DNA from 4 places in the Streptomyces sp. NPDC058257 genome. Region 1 is predicted to be linked to each of the others. Evidence: riboswitches for the same ligand, from Rfam matches in the RefSeq annotation. Region 1 holds a riboswitch; each other region holds the start of a gene.
The links. A riboswitch is a leader RNA that binds a small molecule or an ion and turns the genes downstream of it on or off. The one in region 1 is predicted to bind cyclic di-AMP.
Positions count from the first base shown of each region.

Region 1 (5,737 bases):
GAGCACCCCGCGCTCACCGCACTCGGCGACGGCCTGCGGCACCCGCTCGGCGGGCACCGTGACGACGGCGAGCTCGACGGGCCCGTCGATGTCCCGCACGGAGCGGTAGGCAGGCACCCCGTCGACCTCGCCCCCCTCCTCGCCCTCCCCGAACGCGCTGTTCACCGCGTACAGGCGCCCCGTGAAGCCCGCCTCGCGCAGATTGCGAAGGACGCTGCGCCCCACGCCGCCCGGCGTGCGCCCGACGCCGATCACGGCGACCGAACCCGGCGTGAGCAGCCGCTGCACCGACCGCGCCTCGGCCCGCTGCTCACGGGCGCGCTGCACGGCGAGCGAGCGGTCGGTCGGCTCCAGATCGAATTCGAGTCGTACGACGCCGTCCTCGAAGCTGCGTTTCTGCTGGTAGCCCGCGTCCGTGAACACCTTGATCATCTTGGTGTTGGCGGGCAGCACCTCGGCGGCGAAGCGGCGGATGCCGCGCTCCCTGGCGACGGCCGCGATGTGTTCCAGGAGGGTGGAGGCGACGCCCCTGCCCTGGTGGGCGTCCTGCACCAGGAAGGCGACCTCGGCCTCGTCGGCGGGCGCGCTCGCGGACATGCCGCGGGAGTCGATCCGGTCGAAGCGCACGGTGGCGATGAACTCGCCGCCCACCGTGGCCGCCAGACCCACCCGGTCCACCTGGTCGTGATGGGTGAAGCGGTGGACGTCCTTGGCGGACAGGCGCGGGTAGGGGGCGAAGAAGCGGTAGTACTTCGACTCGTCCGAGACCTGCTCGTAGAAACTGACCAGGCGATCCGCGTCCTCGGCCGTGATGGGCCTGATCCGGGCGGTGCCTCCGTCACGCAGGACGACGTCGGCTTCCCAGTGGGAGGGATATGCCTGCCGTTCCGACGGGGTCTGCATGAGGCCCAGGGTACGGGTCGCGGGGGCGCCTCGGCCGGGGCAGGCTAGGAGTCGTCGAAGGGCGGGACGTGGGCCCGCGGCACGAGGACGTACGGTCGGCGGAGCAGGGCCCGTCGGTCGGCACCGTACGGGCCGACGGCCGGCGGAGCACATGTGATCGCATGAGACACTGGTCTAGACAAGTGTGAGACATCTGGAAGGGCAGCAACACATGGCTGAGCGCCGCGTCAACGTCGGCTGGGCCGAGGGCCTTCACGCCCGACCCGCCTCCATCTTCGTCCGCGCGGCCACCGCCGCCGGCGTCCCCGTGACGATCGCCAAGGCTGACGGCAACCCCGTGAACGCCGCCTCCATGCTCGCGGTGCTCGGTCTGGGCGCGCAGGGCGGCGAGGAGATCGTGCTCGCCTCCGACGCCGAGGGCGCGGACGCCGCTCTCGACCGTCTGGCGAAGCTGGTCGCGGACGGCCTCGAAGAGCTCCCCGAGACCGTCTAGTAAAGACTGGTACTCATACGCCGAAGGGCCCGCGCTGAATAGGGGCGGGCCCTTCGGTGCTTCTGTTTCCAGCTGCCGAATATCAGAGCCGCATTCCCTGAACGTGCCACATTCGGGCAGCCGAAATAGTCCCCCGCCGAATAGCACTTCTTTGTATACGGCGCCTCTGTTAATGCCGGAGGCCCACCGTGTTTACGGCATGTTGCGAATCCCTCACACGATCTCGTCCCGCGGCCCGGTGACCTTGCGGGCGAAAGCGCGGCCGGTGCGCGGCCGCCGCCCGTTCCGCGTGGGCCGCCGCGAGCGACCTGGCCCGTTCCGCGTCCCCGCGGGCGACCGCGTCGACGATCGCGGCGTGCTCCGCCCAGGACTCCGCGGGAGCGGCCGGTGTCTCGACGACGTACATCCAGGCGATCTTGTGCCGGAGCTGGGTGAGCAGCGCTGTGAGACCCGGGCTGCCGGACGACTGGGCGAGCGTCTCGTGGAACCAGCCGCCCAGGGAGCGCAGGTCGTCGCTCCGACCGCCCCTCGAACGCTCCTGGCCGAGCCTGACGAGTCCGCGCAGGACCTTCAGATGCGCCTCCGTGCGGCGCTGAGCGGCGCGGGCCGCCCCCAGCGGCTCCAGGAGCATGCGTATCTCCAGGAGGTCGGCCGCCTCCTGCTCGGTGGGCTCCGCGACGCACGCGCCCGCGTGCCTGCGCGTGACGACGAACCCCTCGGCCTCCAGGGTGCGCAGGGCCTCGCGCACGGGGACGCGGGAGACTCCATAGCGGCGTGCGAGCAGTTCCTCGGTGAGTCGGCCACCCCGTTCGTAGACACCGGAGACGATGTCGTCCCGGATGGCCGTGCATACCGAGTGCGCGGGAATGCGCATGACCTGACCTCCGCCTTAATCCCCGCGAAACGCGGTCGATCGACGCCTTTTCAGTGACCCTATTGCAGAGCGGCCGAATTTCCGATGGCAGGCCGAAATTCATGGATATATTTTGGCCAAAGGCGATCGGCGCGGGTACGGGTACAAGTACGGCTACGGCTACGGCTACGGCTACGGCGGTACGGCGAAAGCCCCGGCTCTCGACGAGCCGGGGCTTTCAGTGGATCAGCGTTCGCTGGATCAGCGTTCGCTGGATCGGCGTTCGGTGGATCGGCGTTCGGTGGATCAGACGCCGACGTCGTGCGAGCGGAGGTACGCGATCGGGTCGATGTCCGTGCCGTAGTCCGCGCCGGTCCGGGCCTCGAAGTGGAGGTGCGGGCCGCTGGAGTTGCCGGTGGAGCCCGAGAGGCCGATCTGCTGGCCCGGGGTGACGGCCTGGCCGACGGTGACACCGAGGGACGACATGTGGCCGTACTGGGTGTACGTGCCGTCGTTCATCTTGATGACCACGTTGTTGCCGTAGGCACCGCCCCAGCCGGCCTCGACGACGGTGCCGGAACCGACCGCGTGGACCGAGGTGCCGGACGCGGCGTGGAAGTCGATGCCGGTGTGGCTGCCGGAGGACCACATGCCGCCGCCGGTCTGGTAGCCCGTGGAGACGTACGAGCCGGTGATCGGGGAGACGTAGCTGTTGAGGCGCTTGCGCTCGGCCTCGCGAGCGGCGCGCTCCTTGGCCTCGCGCTCCTTCTTGGCCTTGGCCTTCGCCTCGGCCTCGGCCTTGCGCTTGGCCTCCTCGGCCTTCTTCTTGGCGGCTTCTTCGGCCTTCTTGGCCGCTGCCGCGTCGTCGGCGGCCTGCTGCTGGGCGGCGGCCTGCGCGTCGACGCTGGCGGCGAGCGAGTCGCCGACGGAGACCGCCTGGGTGAGGCCGGTGTGCTCAAGAGCCGCGGCGTCGTCGGCGGCGAGGGCCGGAGCGGCCAGGCCTCCTATGACACCGGTGGTGGTGAGGGCGGCGACGCCCGCCACGTTCGCGGTCGTGCGCGTGAGGCGGCTGGGGCGACGGTGCTTCCCGGTGGCACGGGTGAACGCCATGAAGCGGCTGATCCTTTCCTTCCTTCTCGCCTACCGGGTTAGCTGACGGGTTCGGAGCAGGAAGGTCTCCTACGAGTCCCTCGCCTCACGGCAAGGTTCCCGATTCACCCCAAGGGGACATGTGGGTCCCCGGCTCCCCTGGCTCGCGCCGTACGGGGACTCGGCGATGACTGTCCGGTGCCGCGGGTGCGGCGTACTGCATGACGAACAGCCGGACCGACGCTAAGCGGGGCGTCTTTCAAACGACAAACGGATCAGAGTTTTTGTAGCGCACGCCACAGGGCAGACACGTAACCTCCATACTAATTCGGACATATGAGGACCCCAGTAGCAAATTCCAGCCACTGGGGTCCCGATATGTCCTGACTGTCACTCAGCCCGTGACCACACTCACTTCACCGATGCCGAGCGCCCTGACGGGCTCCTCGATCTGCGCGGCGTCACCGACGAGCACCGTCACCAGGCGGTCCTCGGGGAAGGCGCTCACCACGGCGGCGGTGGCCTCCACGGTGCCGGTCGCGGCCAGCCGGCGGTACAACTGCGCCTGGAAGTCGTCCGGAAGGTGCTGCTCGACCTGATCGGCGAGAGTGGCGGCGACGGACGCCGCCATCTCGTACTTGAGCGGGGCGACGCCCACCAGGTTCTGCACGGCGACATCGCGCTCGGCGTCCGTCAGACCGTCGGCGGCGAGGGTGCGAAGCACCTTCCACAGGTCTTCGAGGGCCGGTCCCGTGGACTCGGTGTCCACCGAGCCGCTGATGGCCAGCATCGCGGCACCTGTGCCGTCCGGGGCGGAACGCAGGACCTGGGCGAAGGACCGTACGCCGTAGGTGTATCCCTTCTCCTCGCGCAGGACGCGGTCGAGGCGCGAGGTGAGGGTGCCGCCGAGGCAGTACGTGCCGAGCACCTGCGCGGGCCAGACGCGGTCGTGCCGGTCCGGTCCCACGCGGCCGATGAGCAGCTGCGTCTGGACGGCGCCGGGGCGGTCCACGATGACGACACGCCCGGTGTCGTCGGCGGTCACCGGGGGCACCGGGCGCGGCTGGGCCGTGCCGCCCGTCCAGGCGCCGATGGTGTCGGCGAGGACGGCGTCCAGGTCGACGCCGGTCAGGTCGCCCACGACGACCGCGGTGGCAGTGGCGGGACGCACATGCTTCTCGTAGAAGGCACGCACCGCCGCCGAGTCGATGGCGGTGACCGTCTCCTCGGTGCCCTGGCGGGGGCGCGACATGCGCGACGTCGCCGGGAACAGCTGCCGGGAGAGCTCCTTGGCGGCGCGGCGCCCCGGGTTGGCGGCCTCGTGCGGAATCTCGTCCAGGCGGTTGCGCACGAGGCGTTCGATCTCGCTGTCCGCGAAGGCGGGGGCGCGCAGGGCGTCGGCGAGCAGGCCGAGCGCCTTCGGGAGGCGCGAGACCGGGACTTCGAGGGAGACACGCACGCCGGGGTGGTCGGCGTGCGCGTCCATGGAGGCGCCGCAGCGGTCGAGTTCCGCGGCGAAGTCCTCGGCGGAGTGCTTGTCGGTGCCTTCGTTGAAGGCCCTCGCCATGATCGTGGCGACGCCGTCCAGGCCCGCGGGCTCGGCGTCGAGCGGCGCCTCGAGGTGGATCTCCACGGCGACGACCTGCTGGCCGGGGCGGTGGCAGCGCAGCACGGTGAGGCCGTTGTCCAGGGTGGCGCGCTCGGGCGCGGGGAAGGCCCACGGCCGTGCGGTGCCCGCCTGGGGCTGGGGGTGGAACTGCATCGTCGCGGCCTCGGTCACTTCGCCGCCTCCTCTTCGTCCTCGTCAGTGGCTTCGGCGCCTTCGGGGGCCGCTGAGCCCTCGGTGGGCTCGTACACGAGCACCGCGCGGTTGTCGGGGCGCAGGCGGGCCGCCGCGGCCGCCTTGACCTCTTCCGCCGTGACGTCGAGGACGCGCTTGACGGCTGTCAGGGCGAGCTGCGGGTCGCCGAACAGGACCGCGTACCGGCACAGTTCGTCCGCGCGTCCCGCCACCGTGGAGAGCCTGTCCAGCCACTCGCGCTCCAGTTGTGCCTGGGCGCGCTCCATCTCCTCGTCGGTGGGGCCCTCTTCCGCGAAGCGGGCGAGCTCCTCGTCGACGGCCGCCTCGATGACGGGGACCTCGACGTCGCCGGACGTCTTCACGTCGAGCCAGCCGAGCGAGGGGGCTCCGGCGAGGCGCAGCAGGCCGAAACCTGCCGCCACGGCGGTGCGGTCGCGGCGCACGAGGCGGTTGTAGAGCCGCGACGACTCGCCGCTGCCCAGGACCGTGAGCGCCAGGTCGGCCGCGTCGCACGCGCGCGTGCCGTCCTCCGGGAGGCGGTAGGCGGCCATCAGGGCGCGGGCCGGTACCTCTTCCTCGACGACCTCGCGCAGCTCCT
Region 1 covers NZ_JBHVXJ010000019.1:45,432-51,168, forward strand. Annotated here, with positions in the region: gene ACFVXC_RS33085 (GNAT family N-acetyltransferase) at 1-903, opposite strand, end outside; gene ACFVXC_RS33090 (HPr family phosphocarrier protein) at 1,115-1,396, shown strand; gene ACFVXC_RS33095 (GntR family transcriptional regulator) at 1,566-2,270, opposite strand; gene ACFVXC_RS33100 (M23 family metallopeptidase) at 2,556-3,359, opposite strand; cyclic di-AMP (ydaO/yuaA leader) riboswitch at 3,372-3,535, opposite strand; gene ACFVXC_RS33105 (M16 family metallopeptidase) at 3,733-5,118, opposite strand; gene ACFVXC_RS33110 (M16 family metallopeptidase) at 5,115-5,737, opposite strand, start outside.

Region 2 (5,737 bases), on a different contig from region 1:
CGAGGCACGGCCCGAGCAGGCGTAACGGCCTCGGGAACGGGGCTGTCGGCGCCGTGGGTTACGTTCGACGGGTGACGAACGAAACCACGCCCCCGGCCGACGCCCCCGGCCGCGTCATCCTCCTCACCACCAGCCACCGGGTGGCCCCCGGCCTCCTCTCCTGGCCCGCGTGGCAGGCCCTGCACGCGGCCGACGAGGTCCTGTGCGCCGACGCCACGCACCCTCAGCTGCCCTATCTGCGTGAGGCGGGCGTCGTGGTGGACCAGGCCTCGCCCACGGCCCAGGAACTGGTGGCGGCGTGCGCGGGCGACCGCACGGTCCTGATCGTCGCCACGGCCGAGGGCGACCGCGCCCTGACGGACGGCCTGGCGAGGCTCGCGGGCTCCGGCCGCCTCTCGATGCCGGACCTGGAACTGCTCCCGGCGTCGTACGACCTGCCGGGCGCGCGCCTCCTCGACCTGGTCCAGGTCATGGACCGGATCCGGGTCGAGTGCCCGTGGTCGTCCCGGCAGACGCACAAGGGCCTGGCGAAGTACGCGATCGAGGAGGCGTACGAACTGGTCGAGGCGATCGAGGAGGGCGACAGGGAGGAACTGCGCGAGGAGCTCGGCGACGTCCTGCTCCAGGTGGTCTTCCACTCCCGCATCGCGGAGGAGGACGAAGAGTCCCCGTTCTCCGTGGACGACGTGGCGGGCACGATCGTCGACAAGCTGATCCACCGCCACCCGCACGTATTCGGCGACGACTCGGCGGAAACCCCCGAGGACGTGAAGGCGCACTGGCTCCGCACGAAGGCGCAGGAGAAGCAGCGCTCATCGGTCACGGAGGGCGTCCCCCTGGGCCAGCCGGGCCTGGCACTGGCATCGAAGCTGGCCGCACGGGCACGGACGGCGGGCCTGAAGGTAGCGACACCCTCGGGCGAAGGCGTCGGCTACGAACTCCTGGCACTCGCCCTGCGGGCCGAGGCACAGGGTGTGGACCCGGAGGCGGCGCTGCGGGTCGCCGCGCGGGCCTATCGGGATGCGGTGCTTGTCGCGGAGGCGGATTCCGGCCGCCGTCCAGCCCGTCCGGCGTCTGAGGACGAACTCGGCGGAGCCGGTGACGACGGTACGCAAGGCGCCGGGCCGGAGGAAGAAAGCCCCCCGTACGCCGGATAGCGTCGACCCCATGCAAGACCAGCCGCCCGTCCCCGCAGCCTGCCCCGCAGGGGCCCCCGCGCCCGAGGTCCAGGGGCCAGACCCCGCCCAGGGGCCAGAGCTCTTCACCTGGGAGTTCGCCACCGACCCCTATCCCGCCTACGCCTGGCTGCGCGAGCACGCCCCCGTGCACAAGACCCGGCTTCCCAGTGGTGTGGAGGCCTGGCTCGTCACGCGGTACGTCGATGCCAAGCAGGCGCTCGCCGATCCGAGGCTCAGCAAGAATCCGGCCCATCACGGTGAGCCCGCGCACGCGAAGGGCAAGACCGGGATCCCGGGCGAGCGCAGTGCGAACCTCATGACGCATCTGCTCAACATCGACCCGCCGGACCACACCCGCCTCCGCCGCCTCGTCTCCAAGGCCTTCACGCCCCGCCGCGTCGCCGAATTCGCGCCACGGGTGCAGGAGTTGACGGACCGTCTCATCGATCAGTTCATCGAGAAGGGGGAGGCCGACCTCATTCACGACTTCGCCTTCCCGCTCCCCATCTACGCCATCTGCGACCTGCTGGGGGTGCCCCGCGAGGACCAGGACGACTTCCGTGACTGGGCGGGGATGATGATCCGCCACGGGGGAGGCCCCAGGGGAGGGGTCGCCCGGTCCGTGAAGAAGATGCGCGGCTACCTCGCCGAACTGATCCACCGCAAGCGCCTCGAACCCGGTGACGACCTCATCTCGGGGCTCATCCGCGCCTCCGACCACGGCGAGCACCTCACGGAGAACGAGGCCGCCGCTATGGCCTTTATTCTGCTTTTCGCTGGTTTTGAGACGACCGTGAACCTCATCGGCAACGGCGCCTACGCCCTCCTCACCCACCCCGAACAGCGCGAGCGGCTCCAGGGCTCCCTGGGGGGCGGCGACACCGGTCTCCTGGACACCGGACTCGAGGAGCTCCTCCGCTTCGACGGACCCGTCGAACTCGCCACCTGGCGGTTCGCCACCGAGCGGCTGACCGTAGGAGGGGAGGACATCGCCGAGGGCGATCCCGTGCTCGTCGTCCTCGCCGCCGCCGATCGTGACCCGGAACGCTTCGACCGACCGGACACGCTCGACCTCTCCCGCCGCGACAACCAACACCTCGGCTACGGCCATGGCATTCATTACTGTCTCGGCGCACCGCTCGCCCGGCTCGAAGGGCGGACGGCCCTCGCGACGCTTCTGACGCGCCTTCCTGACCTGCGACTCGCGGCGGAACCTGACGATTTGAGATGGCGTGGCGGACTCATCATGCGTGGACTCCGCACGCTGCCCGTGGAGTTCGCGCCCGCACAGCGGAGCAAATATCAGGCATCTGAAACGCCGTCCAGCTGACAGGCCGTCAAGACTGTGACTTTCACGTGATCTCCGCTGCATCGACTTGTGACAAGCGTTCGACTCCCGCTACGTTCACCGACGACTCGGCCTCCCGTGCCGCAGTCGTCGCTCCAGTCACGCGAAAGGCAACCGCATGCTCTCCGGCAATGGTCGTCACCGACGCCCCCGCCAGGCCCCGGCCCTGATCGTCGCGGCAGGAGTCGCAGGATCGGCCATCGCCATCCCGCTGCTCGGCGCCACCAGCGCGAGCGCGGCGGACGCCGCCACGTGGGACAAGCTCGCGGAGTGCGAGAGCGGCGGATCCTGGAGCGCGGACGCGGACAACGGGTACTTCGGCGGGCTCCAGTTGTCGCAGCGGGTCTGGGAGGACCACGGCGGCCTCGACTTCGCGCCGAGCGCCGATCAGGCCAGCCGTTCGCAGCAGATATCCGTGGCCGAGAAGGTTCTCGACGACCAGGGGACCAAGGCCTGGCCGAGTTGCGCGCCGGTCGCGGGGCTCACTCAGGACGGCGCCGCCGCCGACGTCGACCCCGGCGCTCCGATCACGACGACGCCTTCCGACGGGGCGACGGAGTCGGCCGAACCCGGCGAGTCGGCTGACCCGGATGAGCCGAGCGGGTCGCCGAGCGGGTCGGCCGACCCCTCGGGCGGCGCCACGTCTTCGGACGAGCCCTCGGGCGAGTCCTCCAAGAAGCCTTCCGGTGAGTCCGGTGAGTCCGGCAAGTCCGGCAAGTCCGGCAAGTCCGGAGCCGACGACGGGGCGCGAGACAAGAATCACGACGAGTCGGGCGATTCGGGTGATTCCGGCGGCTCGGGCAAGTCCGGGCAGGGCGATGAGACTTCGCCGGCCCCCACCCCCACCACCGGCGGGGGCGAAGGCCGCCACCGCGGCGACAGCGCGGGCGGCAAGCCGTCCGGCGACGACTCCCGCGAGGGCTCGGGACGGCACGCCTCCCGTGGTGACGAGCGTCAGCGGGACGGCGCGGACGGGACGTACACGGTCCGCTCCGGGGACAACCTCTGGGCCATCGCCGACGACCTCGACGTGAAGGGCGGGTGGACCGAGCTGTACGCGGAGAACGAGAAGGCCGTCGGCTCCGACCCCGATCTCATCCTTCCCGGTCAGAGCCTCGATTTGGGCGAAAAGTAAGGGAAGTTGGCGACTTGCTTTGCGCCTGATGTCCGGATTGGTGCAAGTGAGAGATGGGTCTCAGAAGCCCTGATCGTCTTTGGAATTCGACCGGTCCCATGCCTACGGTCGTGACCGCTCGCCACAGCGGGCCCCGCCGGTCGGTACGCCGAGTCCTGCCAACGGCCGTTCGGGAACAGTCGTCGCGTAAGCGCCGTAGGCAGGAGCGGGGGAACCAAGGTTTCCGCCGGGCCCGGCCGTTCAGCATCGCGAGAGCGAGGCGGAAGAACGGACGGGAACGGCTAGGGGTTAAGTCGCGCTCAAGGAAGCGCGGCCGGGCAACTTCATCGGCCCGAACCCGACAGCTCACCTCGCAGGCGTCGGTGAGGGGATCACTCATGCTGTTTTCCAGCAAGGGCAAGCACCGCCGCCCGTCCAAGGCCACCCGTGTCGCCACGCTCGCCGGCGTCACCGGTGTCGCGGTCGCGGCCCCGCTGATGGCGGCCGGCTCGGCCTCCGCGGCGACGGACTCCGAGTGGGACGCCGTCGCCCAGTGCGAGTCCGGCGGCAACTGGTCGATCAACACCGGCAACGGCTTCACGGGCGGCCTGCAGTTCTCGTCGTCCACCTGGGCCGCGTACGGCGGTACGAAGTACGCGTCCAGCGCCGACCAGGCCTCCAAGGCCCAGCAGATAGAGATCGGCGAGAAGGTCCTCGCGGGTCAGGGCAAGGGTGCCTGGCCGAGCTGCGGCGTCGGCCTCTCGGGCGCCTCCAACGAGGGTGGCGGTGCGCAGGAGAGCGCCCCGCAGCAGACCCAGGAGCAGCCCAAGAACGAGCCCAGCGCCCAGACCGAGCAGCCGCAGCAGGCCGCTCCGAAGACCGAGGCGCCCAAGACCGAGGCTCCGAAGACCGAGTCCAAGAAGACCGTCGAGACCCCGACCGGCAAGACGGTCAAGAAGGGCGACGGCGAGTACAAGGTCAAGAAGGGTGACACCCTCTCCAAGATCGCCGAGGCGAAGGACGTCAAGGGCGGCTGGCACAAGGTGTACAAGCTCAACGGCGACATCATCGACAACGCCGACATGATCTTCCCGGGTCAGCAGCTGCACCTCAGCTAGTCCTGGCGGAGCGCCTGCGGGGCTTGTCTTCCTCCGCGGGCGCTTCGTGGTCGCCCGCGCGGTCGCCCGCGCGGTTCTCCGCGCCCTTTCGGGCGCTGCTCTCCCCGCCCCGGTGCGCGTATCCCCCGTACGCACCGGGGCGGGGTCGTTGCCCCTCCACGTTTTGTTCCGTTCGGAAACATTTTGCTCTCGGTTTGTCCACCGGGCGGTCGCTCGGCTCGCTCTTGTCCGGGAGCCGGTTAGGCTCGTGTCCGCGAGGCCAACGCCCCGCGTACCCGCGTCACATCCCAGAAGGAGATGCTCGTGCCGTCCATCGACGTCGTCGTAGCCCGGGAAATCCTGGACTCCCGAGGCAACCCCACGGTCGAGGTCGAGGTCGGCCTCGACGACGGCAGCACGGGTCGTGCCGCCGTTCCGTCCGGTGCGTCCACCGGTGCTTTCGAGGCCATCGAACTCCGTGACGGTGACCCCAACCGTTACCAGGGCAAGGGCGTGGAGAAGGCCGTCCTCGCCGTCATCGAGCAGATCGGCCCGGAGCTCGTCGGGTACGACGCGACCGAGCAGCGCCTGATCGACCAGGCGATGTTCGACCTCGACGCCACCGACAACAAGGGCTCGCTCGGCGCCAACGCCATCCTCGGCGTCTCGCTCGCCGTCGCGCACGCCGCGTCGGAGGCCTCCGACCTCCCGCTCTTCCGCTACCTCGGCGGCCCGAACGCGCACCTGCTGCCCGTTCCGATGATGAACATCCTGAACGGCGGGTCGCACGCCGACTCGAACGTCGACATCCAGGAGTTCATGATCGCGCCGATCGGCGCCGAGTCGTTCTCCGAGGCCCTGCGCTGGGGCACCGAGGTCTACCACACGCTGAAGAAGGTCCTGAAGGACAAGGGCCTCTCCACCGGCCTGGGCGACGAGGGCGGCTTCGCCCCGAACCTGGACTCGAACCGCGCCGCGCTCGACCTCATCCTCGAGGCCA
Region 2 covers NZ_JBHVXJ010000004.1:118,452-124,188, reverse strand. Annotated here, with positions in the region: gene ACFVXC_RS13050 (SurA N-terminal domain-containing protein) at 1-25, shown strand, start outside; gene ACFVXC_RS13045 (nucleoside triphosphate pyrophosphohydrolase) at 72-1,157, shown strand; gene ACFVXC_RS13040 (cytochrome P450) at 1,168-2,508, shown strand; gene ACFVXC_RS13035 (transglycosylase family protein) at 2,645-3,661, shown strand; cyclic di-AMP (ydaO/yuaA leader) riboswitch at 3,843-4,035, shown strand; gene ACFVXC_RS13030 (transglycosylase family protein) at 4,039-4,758, shown strand; gene eno (phosphopyruvate hydratase) at 5,056-5,737, shown strand, end outside.
Region 2: linked by a shared signal. The riboswitch ahead of ACFVXC_RS13030 (transglycosylase family protein) and the one ahead of ACFVXC_RS33100 (M23 family metallopeptidase) in region 1 are both predicted to bind cyclic di-AMP.

Region 3 (5,737 bases), on a different contig from region 1:
AGGCCCTTGTGCCCTCGCGGACCTGGGCGAGCTGTTGAGGATGGCTGAGCAGCGCGACGACGGCCTGGTCCAGCAGGTTGACGGTGGTCTCGTAGCCCGCGCTGATCACCAGAAGGAGCGTGTCGAGCAGTTCTTGCTCACTCAGCGCGGAGCCGTCATCGTCCCGGGTGGCTATGAGTACGGAGGTCATGTCCTGGCCGGGCGCGGCGCGCTTGGCCGCGACCAGATCGGCCAGGATCGCGTACGCCTCCTGGGTGTTCGCGGCGGCCTCATCGGGGCTGAGCGTGGTGTCGAAGACACCGTCGACAGTACGGCGGAAGCCGGGCCGGGAGTGGTCGGGGAGCCCCATGAGTTCGCTGATGACCCGGATCGGGAGCGGATAGGCGAACCGCTCGCGCAGGTCGGTGGGTTGTCCGGCGGGAAGGGCGGCGAGTTCATCGAGCAGCGTGTCGGTCATCTCCTCGATACGCGGCTGCAGGGCGGCGATACGGCGCGAGGTGAAGGCCGGGCTGACCAGGCGCCGCAGCCGCCGGTGGTCGCCGCCGAAGGCGGTGAACATGTTGTCGACGGCCACCCACAGTGCCAGCGGCCAGGTGCCGAGGATCTGGTCGGGGAACATCGGCCAGTGCCGCCGGGGGTCTTTGGAGACCCGCGGGTCGGTGAGGAGCTGTTTGAGCAGGGCCGGGTCGGTCACCGCCCATGCCTCGACGCCCAGGACGTCGACGCGGGCAGCCGGGCCGCGTGAGCGCAGCTCGGCGTCCTCGGCGTGTCGGTCGCTGCCTGCGGCGTCCAGGACAAGGATCTGCGGCTGGTCCATGCGAGAGCTCCTCAGATAGGGGCGACAAGCGGCGCGGTGCGGGCGGGCGGCGGACAAGGAAGCCAGATCGCGGTGGCAGAGGGCGGAGACAGCCTGCTCCAACCCGCGAAGTACGTCCAGGAGTTGCGCAGTGGCCCGCTGAGGGATCGGGCCGGCGCCCGGCCGGGCAGGCCGGTGCTGGGACGCGATCGTGCCACCGGGCCGCACCACTGGGCCGCAGCGGATACCGGCCGTTTTCTCGCCGACCGCGGGGCCGACCACGACACATTCCGTCGTCCGCTCCGGCAGCGCGGACCCTCCCGGTGATCGGGGAGCGGGGCCAGCAGTGTCCCGTAACCGCGTCCCGCGCGACTCCGCCCCGTGCCCTACGCGAGAGGAGCGCTACGCGAGACGCGTGCTGACCTGTTGATCAGGCTGACCTCGCTGATGAGGAGGAGCCGCCCTGACCGGCGCCGGCGAGCGAGCGGCGGGGCGGCGGTTCCTGGCCGTCGCCGACGGTCCGAGGCTGAGCTTCGTCGAGCTTGCCGACGTCCTGCGCGACCGGCTCGGCTAGCTCGCCGCGCGGGCTCCCGAACGGGAGGCTCCCGGCAAGGCTCTCCCGCGACCGGTCATCCACAACGACCGGGCCCGCGAGGAATTCGGCTGGCAGCCGCGCCCCGCCCCGCCTCATCCCGCCCCACCCCGCTGCGACGACGATCGTCGACTCGGCCAAGTGCCTGCGGGACCTGAGGCTTCTGGAGGCGGGGCTGTGACAGCCGCCGGGGCGGTCTAGGAGGGGCCGTCCGGGACGGTCTAGTAGGGGCCGTTCACGTTGTCGATCGAGCCGTAGCGGTCGGCCGCGTAGTTGCAGGCGGCGGTGATGTTGGCGACGGGGTCGAAGCTGTCCGTGGAGGTGCCGGGCACGTGGTACGCGGCGAATGTGGGGTCGATGACCTGCAGGAGCCCCTTGGAAGGTGTTCCGGCGGCGGCGTTGGAGTCCCAGTCGTTGGTGATCTGAGGGTTGCCGGAGGACTCGCGCATGATGTTGCGGTGGATGCCCTCGTAGGTGCCGGGGATGCCGTGCTGGGCCAGTACGTCGAGCGACTCCCTGATCCAGCCGTCGAGGTCGTCGGTGTACGTCTTCTTCGCCGGGGCCGCGGCGGGCTCGGCGGTGAGGGTGTCCGGGCGCTCGGAGCGGTCTGCCCGCTGAGCGGGGGCATTCTCGCCGAGGGTGAGCTTGAGACCGGGGTGGATCATCTTGGGGCTGTCGCCGAGAGTGCTGCGGTTGTCCGCGTACAGCTTCTTCCAGCCGCCGCTCAGGGAGTGCTCGCGGGCGATCTTGGCGAGGGAGTCACCGGCGGCGACCACGTACGTCGTGGAGGCCGCGGCGGGCTTGGCGGGGGTGCCGGCCGGCGCCGCGGCTGCGGTGGTGGCGCCGAGCACCGGGAGGACGAGCACGGCGCCGCCCGTGCCTGCGACGGCGATGTTCCGGGTGAGCGGGCTGGACTTGGGGCGGCGGTGCTTTCCCTTTGCAGGCATGACGATTTCCTCTCCGTCGCCTGCGAGGTGAGCTGTCGGGTTCGGACGGGAGATGTCCGGCCGCACTGTGAATGCGACTTCACCCCGGAGCCGTTCCGGAATCCGGATCGGCGGCTTACCTGGGTCCCCCGCTCCTGCCGTGCGTAAGTGAGTGGGATGGGTTTCCGGACAGCGGCAGGATTCGGCGTTCCATCCGGATTGACGGTGACGTTAGGCGAGGAATGCCGGAAGGAACAAGACACGAATTCGCATAGGCAATGCACGAGGGTCCGTCTCCCGGCGAACAGAACAGTTCGCACTCATTGATCAAAAACCCCAAATTTCTTAGTGCGCAACGGAAGTGCGCCCAGCGGTTCGCAGTTGTTCCCAGCGGTGCCGTGGCGGGAAGCGTGACCCAATTCACTGAAGGGAATGCGGCCCCATGGTGCACCAGACGGCTTCATTCGGCATCAATGGCGCGCAAAACGGACAATAGCCCCCGCGTGACTCTGGCGGCGTGAAGGGCTGATTCACTGAGAAAGCCGGACATAAGGGAAGATGTATTGCGTATTAAAACGGTCAAATCGTTGCGTGATTGCATCGATGCTCACACGGCTATGCCCGGCCCGTACTCGGCAGACCTGCCACGGCGGCACGGGTGCCGACAGGGGGCTTGTGGTGGCGGTTCACCGCCCTCGCTTTCGCGAAACAGGCACTCCCTCGGGTCCGCAACCACAACCAGCAGAACCTGGCGGGAAACGGTGCTCTTGGGCCAGGTCCTGCTGTGTGTGCCCCCTGACGGCGACGCCATAGGGCTCCGGCCGGAATCCGCCGCTGCCTTGCCCCGCACTCGGCAGGTGTACCCGGCCCGGAGTCGGCGGGGCCGCGGCAGAGAGTGGTCACTGCGCCGAATGGTCCTGACCCGTCGGCTCAGCGGCTTCGGAGGGGTCAGAGGCTTCGGAAGGGGTGGAACCGGCCGATGTTCCGCGCCAACGGCTAACTCCATCTCCGTCCCCGGGCCGCTGCGATCTCTCGGGGACAGGGGCTTCTCTGTTCCTGTATCCGTGCGGAGGTACGGTGTCGGCGGAGCCGGTGCTGTCGACGCCCGTAGGATCAACCCTCGGTGGCTTTCCGTCATTTCACTTCCCCCTCCCCGCAGGGCGAGGCCGGCTGTTCGGTCCGGTCCGCCCCTCTGGATGTGACGGCATATCAATTCTCTTTCGAGTGCCGTGCATCGTGAATTCACCCCGGAACTGAGAATTCCTTTCGGCTGACAGCCAGGCGAGCCGAGAGGGCGCCCTGGAGGCAATTTCCGCAACTCCCGCCCGGGGGAGGGAAATCCCGGGATCCGACCCGGCAGGAGCGGCCCGCACCTCTTCTCTGAGTATTCTTCGAGGCTCGGGCCGAAGATCGTGACGCGCCCGGCGGAGTCCGGGGTCCGGGGAGTACGGAGCTGTAGTGTGGTCGCCGGTTTCGATGCGGGCGGAAGGCACAGGCATGGACGACCAGGACGCAGCAGGCCGCGCATATCTGCCCATCGCCGAGCACGGCCTGATCGGGGACCTGCGCGGTGCGGCACTGGTGGGGACCGACGGGCGCATCGACTGGTTCTGCGCGCCGAGGTTCGATTCCCCCAGCATCTTCGGGGCGATCCTGGACGCGGAGAGTGGCGGGGTCTGGGAGCTGACGCCGCTGTGTGCAACCGCGTCCCGTCAGCAGTTCTACGTTCCTGACAGCGCGATCCTCGTCACGCGTTTCCTCACCGAGGAGGGCATGGTGGAGGTGCAGGACTTCATGCCGGTTCTGCGCCCCCACGACGAGCGGCACCGCCAGCGGCTGGTGCGGCGCGTGGTGGCCGTGCGCGGTGCCATGCGCATGCGCACCCGGATCGCTCCGCGCCTGGACTACGGACGGGCCCGCCACCGGATGCTGACCGGCGAGGGCGAGGTCAAGTTCATCTCCGGGTCACTGACGCTGGTGCTGCGCAGCGATGTGCCCCTGTCGGCCAAGGACGGCGAGGCCCACGGTGAGTTCGAGCTCGGCGAAGGCGGCCAGGCCCTGTTCGTCCTGGACGTCGGAGCCGGGCCCGACGCCGACGCCGACGCCGACGCCGACGCGGCGCAGGGGAAGTGCGCCGCCCCGCCGGATCGGGATGAGGTCGACGAACTGTTCGACGGCACGGTCGCCTTCTGGCGCGGCTGGCTGAAGCGGTCGACGTATCAAGGGCGATGGCGCGAGATGGTGCACCGCTCCGCCCTCACCCTCAAGCTCCTGACCCACGAGCCCACTGGCGCGATCATCGCGGCACCCACGCTGGGGCTGCCGGAGCGCATCGGCGGTGAACGCAACTGGGACTACCGCTACGTCTGGATCCGTGACGCCGCCTTCTCGCTCTACGCGCTGCAGCGCCTGGGTTTCACCGACGAGGCCGAGGCGTTTGTCGCATGGCTGACGCGCTGTCTGGCCAGGACCGGCGCCGACGAGGCGGCGGGCCCGCTGCGCGCGATGTACACCATCGACGGTGACGCGGAGCTGCCGGAACGCGAACTCGCACACCTTGAGGGGTACTGCGGCTCGGCGCCGGTGCGCGTCGGCAATGCTGCCGCACGCCAATTGCAGCTGGATGTCTACGGCGAACTGGTCGACTCCATCTACCTGTTCAACAAGTACGGGACGGGCATCTCCTACACGGCTTGGCAGGACCTGACCCAGATCATCGAGTGGCTCCTGGAGAACTGGGACAGCGAGGACGAATCGATCTGGGAGACCCGCGCCGGCCGTCAGCGTCATACCTATTCGCGACTCATGTCATGGGTGGCTGTCGAGCGCATGGTGCGTATGGCACGCCAGCGTGGCCTTCCCGCCGACCTCCCCCGGTGGATCGCTGCCCGAGACGCCATGTACCGCCAGATCATGGAGCAGGGATGGAACGCGGAACGCGGCAGCTTTGTGCAGCGTCTCAGTGACCAGGACGGGCCGTCCTGCGACGTGCTGGACGCGTCACTGTTGATCATGCCCATGGTCAAGTTTGTCGCACCGCGTGATCCGCTCTTCCTCTCCACCATGGACGCCATCCAGGAGGCCCTGGTCGTGGACTCACTGGTGTTCCGCTACGACCCGGCCGAGGCTCCCGACGGCTTGGACGGCACGGAGGGGACGTTCTCGATCTGTTCCTTCTGGTGGGCGGAGGCCCTGACCCGCAGCGGCCGGATCGAGGAGGCGCGGCTGGCCTTGTTGAAGACGTTCACTTTCGCCAATCACGTCGGCTTGTACGCCGAGCAGATCGGCACCACCGGCGAGCAACTGGGCAACTTTCCGCAGGCCTTCACCCATCTGGCGCTGATCAGCGCGGCGGTCAACCTGGACCGTTCCATGGACGCCGCCGGCGCGTGAACGGCGCTGGGCGGCTCCCGGACCGCGGAA
Region 3 covers NZ_JBHVXJ010000009.1:120,003-125,739, forward strand. Annotated here, with positions in the region: gene ACFVXC_RS22405 (cytochrome P450) at 1-817, opposite strand, end outside; gene ACFVXC_RS22410 (transglycosylase SLT domain-containing protein) at 1,610-2,335, opposite strand; cyclic di-AMP (ydaO/yuaA leader) riboswitch at 2,340-2,532, opposite strand; gene ACFVXC_RS22415 (glycoside hydrolase family 15 protein) at 3,812-5,707, shown strand.
Region 3: linked by a shared signal. The riboswitch ahead of ACFVXC_RS22410 (transglycosylase SLT domain-containing protein) and the one ahead of ACFVXC_RS33100 (M23 family metallopeptidase) in region 1 are both predicted to bind cyclic di-AMP.

Region 4 (5,737 bases), on a different contig from region 1:
GCTGATCGGGGCCAGGCGTACCGGTGCGCTCGGGTTCGGGGCGTGGACCATCTGGCCGTTGCCCACGTAGATCCCGACATGGCTGATGCCCTGGTAGAAGAAGACCAGGTCCCCGGGCCGGAGTTGAGAGCGCGGGATCCGTTGGCCCTCGTTGATCTGCGCGTACGTCGTGCGCGGCAGGGCGACCCCCGCGGACCGGTAGGCGGCCTGGGTCAGCCCCGAGCAGTCGAAGGCGTTGGGACCGGTGGCGCCCCATACGTAGGGGCTGCCGAGCGCCTTGTAGGCGTACGAGACAGCCGCTGAGGCGCGGGAGTCGGGGGCCTTGGCCGGGACGCCCAGGGAGCCGTCACGGCCCGCGGTGCGGGAGGCCCTGTCGCCGTCGCCGGTGAGCTTCGCGCGCTGCTCGGCGGTGAGCTGCGACAGGAGCCGCTTGGCCGCGTCGAGTTTTCCGGTGACGGTCTTCTTGTTCTTCCTCAGCTCCGCCTGACGGGACCTGAGGCCCACGAGTGTGTCGTCGGCCTCGCCGCGCAACTGGTCAATCTCCCGGAGCTGCTTCCGCACGCCGGTGACGGCCGCTGCCTGGCGGCTGTCCGCCCGGTCGGCGAGCGCGGCACGCTCGAGGTACTGGTCGGGGTCGGAGGAGAGCGCGAGCCGGACGGCCGGGTCGATGCCACCGGTGCGGTACTGCGCGGCGGCGATGGCACCGAGGCCTTCGCGCGCCGAGTTGAGCTTCTCCGTCTTGCGGGCCGCTTCGTCGCGCAGCTCGCCCAGGGACTTCTCGGCGCTCTCGGCCTTCTCCTTGGCGCCGTTGTACTTCTCTGTGGCGACCTCGGCCTCGCGGTAGAGCGCGTCGACCTTGGATTTCACCGCGGCCGGGGTGAGCCGTGGATCCGCGTGTCCTGTGCCGTCGAAGACGATGGCGGTGGCGGCCCCGGCGAGGGCGATGGTGGCGGCGGTACGGGCCGTATGGCCACTGAGCGAGCGCTGTTTGGGCTTGCGGTGCGCTGCCACGTAGGGGGCTCCTTAAGGTTCCGGCGGCGGCCCACACAGGGGGAGCGGACCGCCGCCGGATTCTCGGCGGTGGTGTCCGACTGCCGCCCCTGTTCGGAGCGGCGGTGGGGAGCCGGACACCTGACGAAGGACGCTAAACCTGACCGTCACGGGATGGTGACGGAATGTGCGCAACTGGCTGAAGTGTGCCGCCGGTGACCGAATGTGGCTGTGCGATCGGCCGGACCGGGCGCCCTTCCCTTAGGCGTGTGACCGATGCGGCGCTTGGGGCCCACCTGGCTACGGAGTGGTGATACGGCCCCGGCTAGGCTCCGGCTCATGGACGTTCTCACCCACCTCTTCGTCGGCCTGCACATCATCGGCATCGCCTCCCTCCTGGGCGGCTTCCTCACTCAGATGAAGCAGATGGGCGAGGGCGCGGCCCGCTTCAACCCGGCGATGCTGCACGGCGCGCTGACGATGCTGGTCACGGGCGTCGTCCTGGTGGGTCTCAACCAGGCGGACGACAACCCGGTCAACAACCTCAAGATCGGCATCAAGATGGCCGTGCTGATCGTGATCCTCGCGCTGGTCTACGTGAAGCGGGACGAGGAGAAGGTGGACAAGGGGATGTTCGGCGCCGTCGGCCTTCTGACCGTCGCGAACATCTTCATCGCGGTGCTGTGGACCTGATCCCGCCCCCCACTCACGGAGAACGGCCCTCCACGCGCGCGTGGAGGGCCGTCTTCTCGTGAGCGGGGGGCGGTGGTTACGCGGGCCGTACCACGCTGTGGATCGGCATGTAGTAGATCGACTCGGTGCGGACGTTCGCACCCGGCTTCGGGGCGTGGATCATCTTGCCGTTGCCGATGTAGATACCTACGTGGCTGATGTCGTCGTAGAAGAAGACCAGGTCACCGGGCTTGGCGTCGGCGGTCTTCACGGTCGTGCCGACCTTGACCTGGTCCCAGGTCGTGCGCGGCAGGGAGATCCCCGCGGCCTTCCACGCGTCCTGGGTGAGGCCGGAGCAGTCGTAGGAGTCGGGTCCTGTGGCGCCCCATACGTACGGTTTGCCGATCTGTGCCTCGGCGAAGTTGATGACCTTCGCTGCCTTCGCCGCGTACCCGCTGTCCGTGTTGCCGGAGCCGGAGCCCGAACCCGCGTCGGAACCGGAACCGGAGCCGGAACCGGTGTCCGGGGTCTCCTTGTTCTTCTCGCGTTCCTTCGCCGCGGCCTCTTCCGCCGCCTTGCGCTTGGCCTCCGCCTCCCGCTTGCGGGCCAGCTCGGCGGCCTTGCGCTTGGCCGCTTCTTCCTTCTTCTTCTCGATCGCCGCGAGCCGCGCCTTCTCCTCGGCCGTCAGCTTCGAGAGCATCGTGCGCGCCTGGCCCAGCTTCTTCTGGACGGTTCGCTTGCTCGTCTTGAGGTCGTCCCGCGAGTCGCTCAGCGTCTGAAGGCTCTTGGTGGCCTTCGTGCGCTGCTTCGTCGCCGCGGCCTGTTTCGTCTGGTAGTCGTCGACCGCCTTCTTCTGGCGCGCGGTCAGCCGGTCCGACAGATGGTTCTGGTCGAAGTACCCCTGCGGGTCGTCGGCGAGCATCATCGTGGCGGTCTCGGAGACGGCGCCGGTGCGGTACTGCGCCGCGGCGAACGCGCCCAGCTCCTGGCGGGCCTCGTTCAGCTTGTCGGTGCGCTGGGCCACATCGTCGAGAAGGGTGTCGACCTTCTCGCGCTGCTTGTCGGTGCGCTCCTTGGCCGAGTTGTACTTCTGTGTGGCCACACCCGCCTGGTGGTAGAGGTCGTCGACCTTCTTCTGGACCTCTTCGAGGCTGGGCTTCTGTGGTGCGGACGGTGCCGCCTGCGCGCTCTGTGACAGCAGGGCCACGGAGGTGAGGGCGGCCGTCGTGATGCCGATGGCGGGGGTGACGCGTAGGCCGGCAATGCGGGTCCGCGGCTTGCGGTGCGACGCCAAGGGAGGCGACTCCTTCCGTAGACCGCCTACCGGGTTAGCTGTCGGGTTCGGGCGGGTGGTTCCGGAAGGTTGCCCTACAGTCCCGTACTTCGTACGGGACCGATTCACCCCAAGTTCATCGTGGGTCCCCGGCTCCGAGGAGATCGAACTCGGCGGAGGCCACTCGTTCCCGGCGGGGTTCGCCGGTGGGAGTACGAGCAGCCCACGCAGCACGCTAGCCAACTCGTGTGGCTCGTGTGAAGGTTGATGTTCGATATGCCCGATACGTTTTCGTGACTTTACGAGGCTCTTGACGCGGACACGTCTTGCCGTGGCGGAGAGTGATCGGCCGCGGGCGGGGCGTAGGCGAGTGGACGTTCGTGAGTGGACGTGGCCGGAACCCGGAGCGGGTTGTCAGTGGGGCCGCCTAGACTCGGGAGGCGATGAGCAGCCTCTTTGATGACAGCTTCCTGGCGGACCTCAAGCCCTCGCGGGCTTCGGAGGAAGAGCCCCCGCCGCCGCCCGAGGACAGTGCTCCGGAGTCCGTTCCGGATGATCTGTTCGACGGGAAGTTCGACGCGCCCGCACCCCGGGACGCGCACTACCGCGACGGCGCCCCACGCCCCGTGCTGGACCCGGCGGCCCTGCTCGACGGTCTTAACGAGAACCAGCGCGCGGCCGTCGTGCACGCGGACTCCCCGCTGCTCATCGTCGCGGGCGCGGGCTCCGGCAAGACCCGGGTCCTCACGCACCGCATCGCGTATCTCCTGGCGGAGCGGCACGTGCACCCGGGGCAGATCCTGGCGATCACGTTCACGAACAAGGCCGCGGGCGAGATGAAGGAGCGCGTCGAGCAGCTCGTCGGGCCGCGGGCCAACGCGATGTGGGTGTCGACCTTCCACAGCGCGTGCGTGCGCATACTGCGCCGCGAGTCGAAGACGATCGGTTTCACCTCCTCCTTCTCGATCTACGATGCCGCCGACTCCAAGCGCCTGATGGCCCTGGTCTGCCGTGACCTGGACATCGACCCGAAGAAGTTCCCGCCGAAGTCCTTCAGCGCCAAGATCTCGAACCTGAAGAACGAACTGATCGACGAGGAGACCTTCGCAGGACAGGCCGCCGACGGCTTCGAGAAGACGCTCGCCCAGGCATACGCGATGTACCAGTCGCGGCTGCGCGAGGCGAACGCCCTCGACTTCGACGACCTGATCATGACGACGGTCAATATGTTCCGCGCGTTCCCGGACGTCGCCGAGCACTACCGCCGCCGCTTCCGGCACGTGATGGTCGACGAGTACCAGGACACCAACCACGCCCAGTACGCCCTCGTGCGCGAGCTGGTCGGCCCCTCCGGAGGCGAGGGGGACGACCCCGCCGAGCTGTGCGTCGTGGGTGACGCGGACCAGTCGATCTACGCCTTCCGCGGCGCCACGATCCGCAACATCCTCCAGTTCGAGGAGGACTACCCGAACGCGACGACGATCCTCCTGGAGCAGAACTACCGCTCCTCGCAGACGATCCTGACCGCGGCCAACGCCGTCATCGAACGCAACGAAAGCCGTCGCCCCAAGAATCTGTGGACCAACGCGGGCGCGGGCGCGGGCATCACCGGCTATGTCGCCGACACCGAGCACGACGAGGCACAGTTCGTCGCCGACGAGATCGACCGGCTCACCGACGCGGGCGACGCGAAGGCGGGCGACGTCGCGATCTTCTACCGGACGAACGCACAGTCCCGTGTCTTCGAAGAGATCTTCATCCGCGTCGGCCTGCCCTACAAGGTCGTCGGAGGCGTCCGCTTCTACGAGCGCAAGGAGGTCCGGGACGTCCTCGCGTATCTGCGGGTGCTCGCCAACCCGGAGGACTCCGTACCGCTGCGGCGCATTCTCAACGTACCCAAGCGGGGCATCGGCGATCGCGCGGAGGCGATGATCGACGCGCTCTCGCAGCGCGAGAAGATCTCCTTCCCGAAGGCGCTGCAGCGTGTCGACGAGGCGTACGGAATGGCGGCCCGCTCGGCGAACGCCGTCAAGCGCTTCAACGCGCTGATGGAGGAACTGCGGACCATCGTCGAGTCCGGTGCGGGCCCTGCCGTCGTCCTGGAGGCCGTGCTCGAACGGACCGGGTATCTCGCCGAGTTGCAGGCCTCGACCGACCCGCAGGACGAGACGCGCATCGAGAACCTCCAGGAACTCGCCGCCGTGGCACTTGAGTTCGAACACGACAGCGGTGGCGGCAGCGAGGATGGCGAAGACGGCGAAGGGGAGGCCGGAGGAGCGGCCGAAGGGGCGGCTGAGGACGAGGCTGAGGACGAGGCCGAGGGCGGAACCGGCGGCGCGGAAGAAGACGCGGGCGCGGGCACAAGCGTGTCGGGCACGCTCTCCGAGTTCCTCGAGCGGGTCGCGCTCGTCGCCGACTCGGACCAGATTCCCGACGAGGAGGACGACGGCTCCGGAGTCATCACGCTGATGACGCTGCACACAGCCAAGGGCCTCGAATTCCCGGTCGTCTTCCTGACCGGCATGGAGGACGGCGTCTTCCCGCACATGCGCTCCCTCGGCCAGGTCAAGGAGCTGGAGGAGGAGCGCCGCCTCGCGTACGTGGGCATCACGCGCGCGCGTGAACGGCTCTATCTGACGCGGGCCTCGATGCGCAGCGCCTGGGGGCAGCCCTCGTACAACCCTCCGTCGCGTTTCCTGGAGGAGATCCCGGAGGTCCACCTGGACTGGAAGCGGAAGGGTTCCGTAGGCGCGCCCGCTTCCTCAGGTCCCGCGGCCGGAATCGCCTCTTCCTTGTCGTCGT
Region 4 covers NZ_JBHVXJ010000003.1:655,674-661,410, reverse strand. Annotated here, with positions in the region: gene ACFVXC_RS11990 (NlpC/P60 family protein) at 1-1,011, opposite strand, end outside; gene ACFVXC_RS11985 (hypothetical protein) at 1,330-1,683, shown strand; gene ACFVXC_RS11980 (NlpC/P60 family protein) at 1,760-2,956, opposite strand; cyclic di-AMP (ydaO/yuaA leader) riboswitch at 2,964-3,121, opposite strand; gene ACFVXC_RS11975 (ATP-dependent DNA helicase) at 3,379-5,737, shown strand, end outside.
Region 4: linked by a shared signal. The riboswitch ahead of ACFVXC_RS11980 (NlpC/P60 family protein) and the one ahead of ACFVXC_RS33100 (M23 family metallopeptidase) in region 1 are both predicted to bind cyclic di-AMP.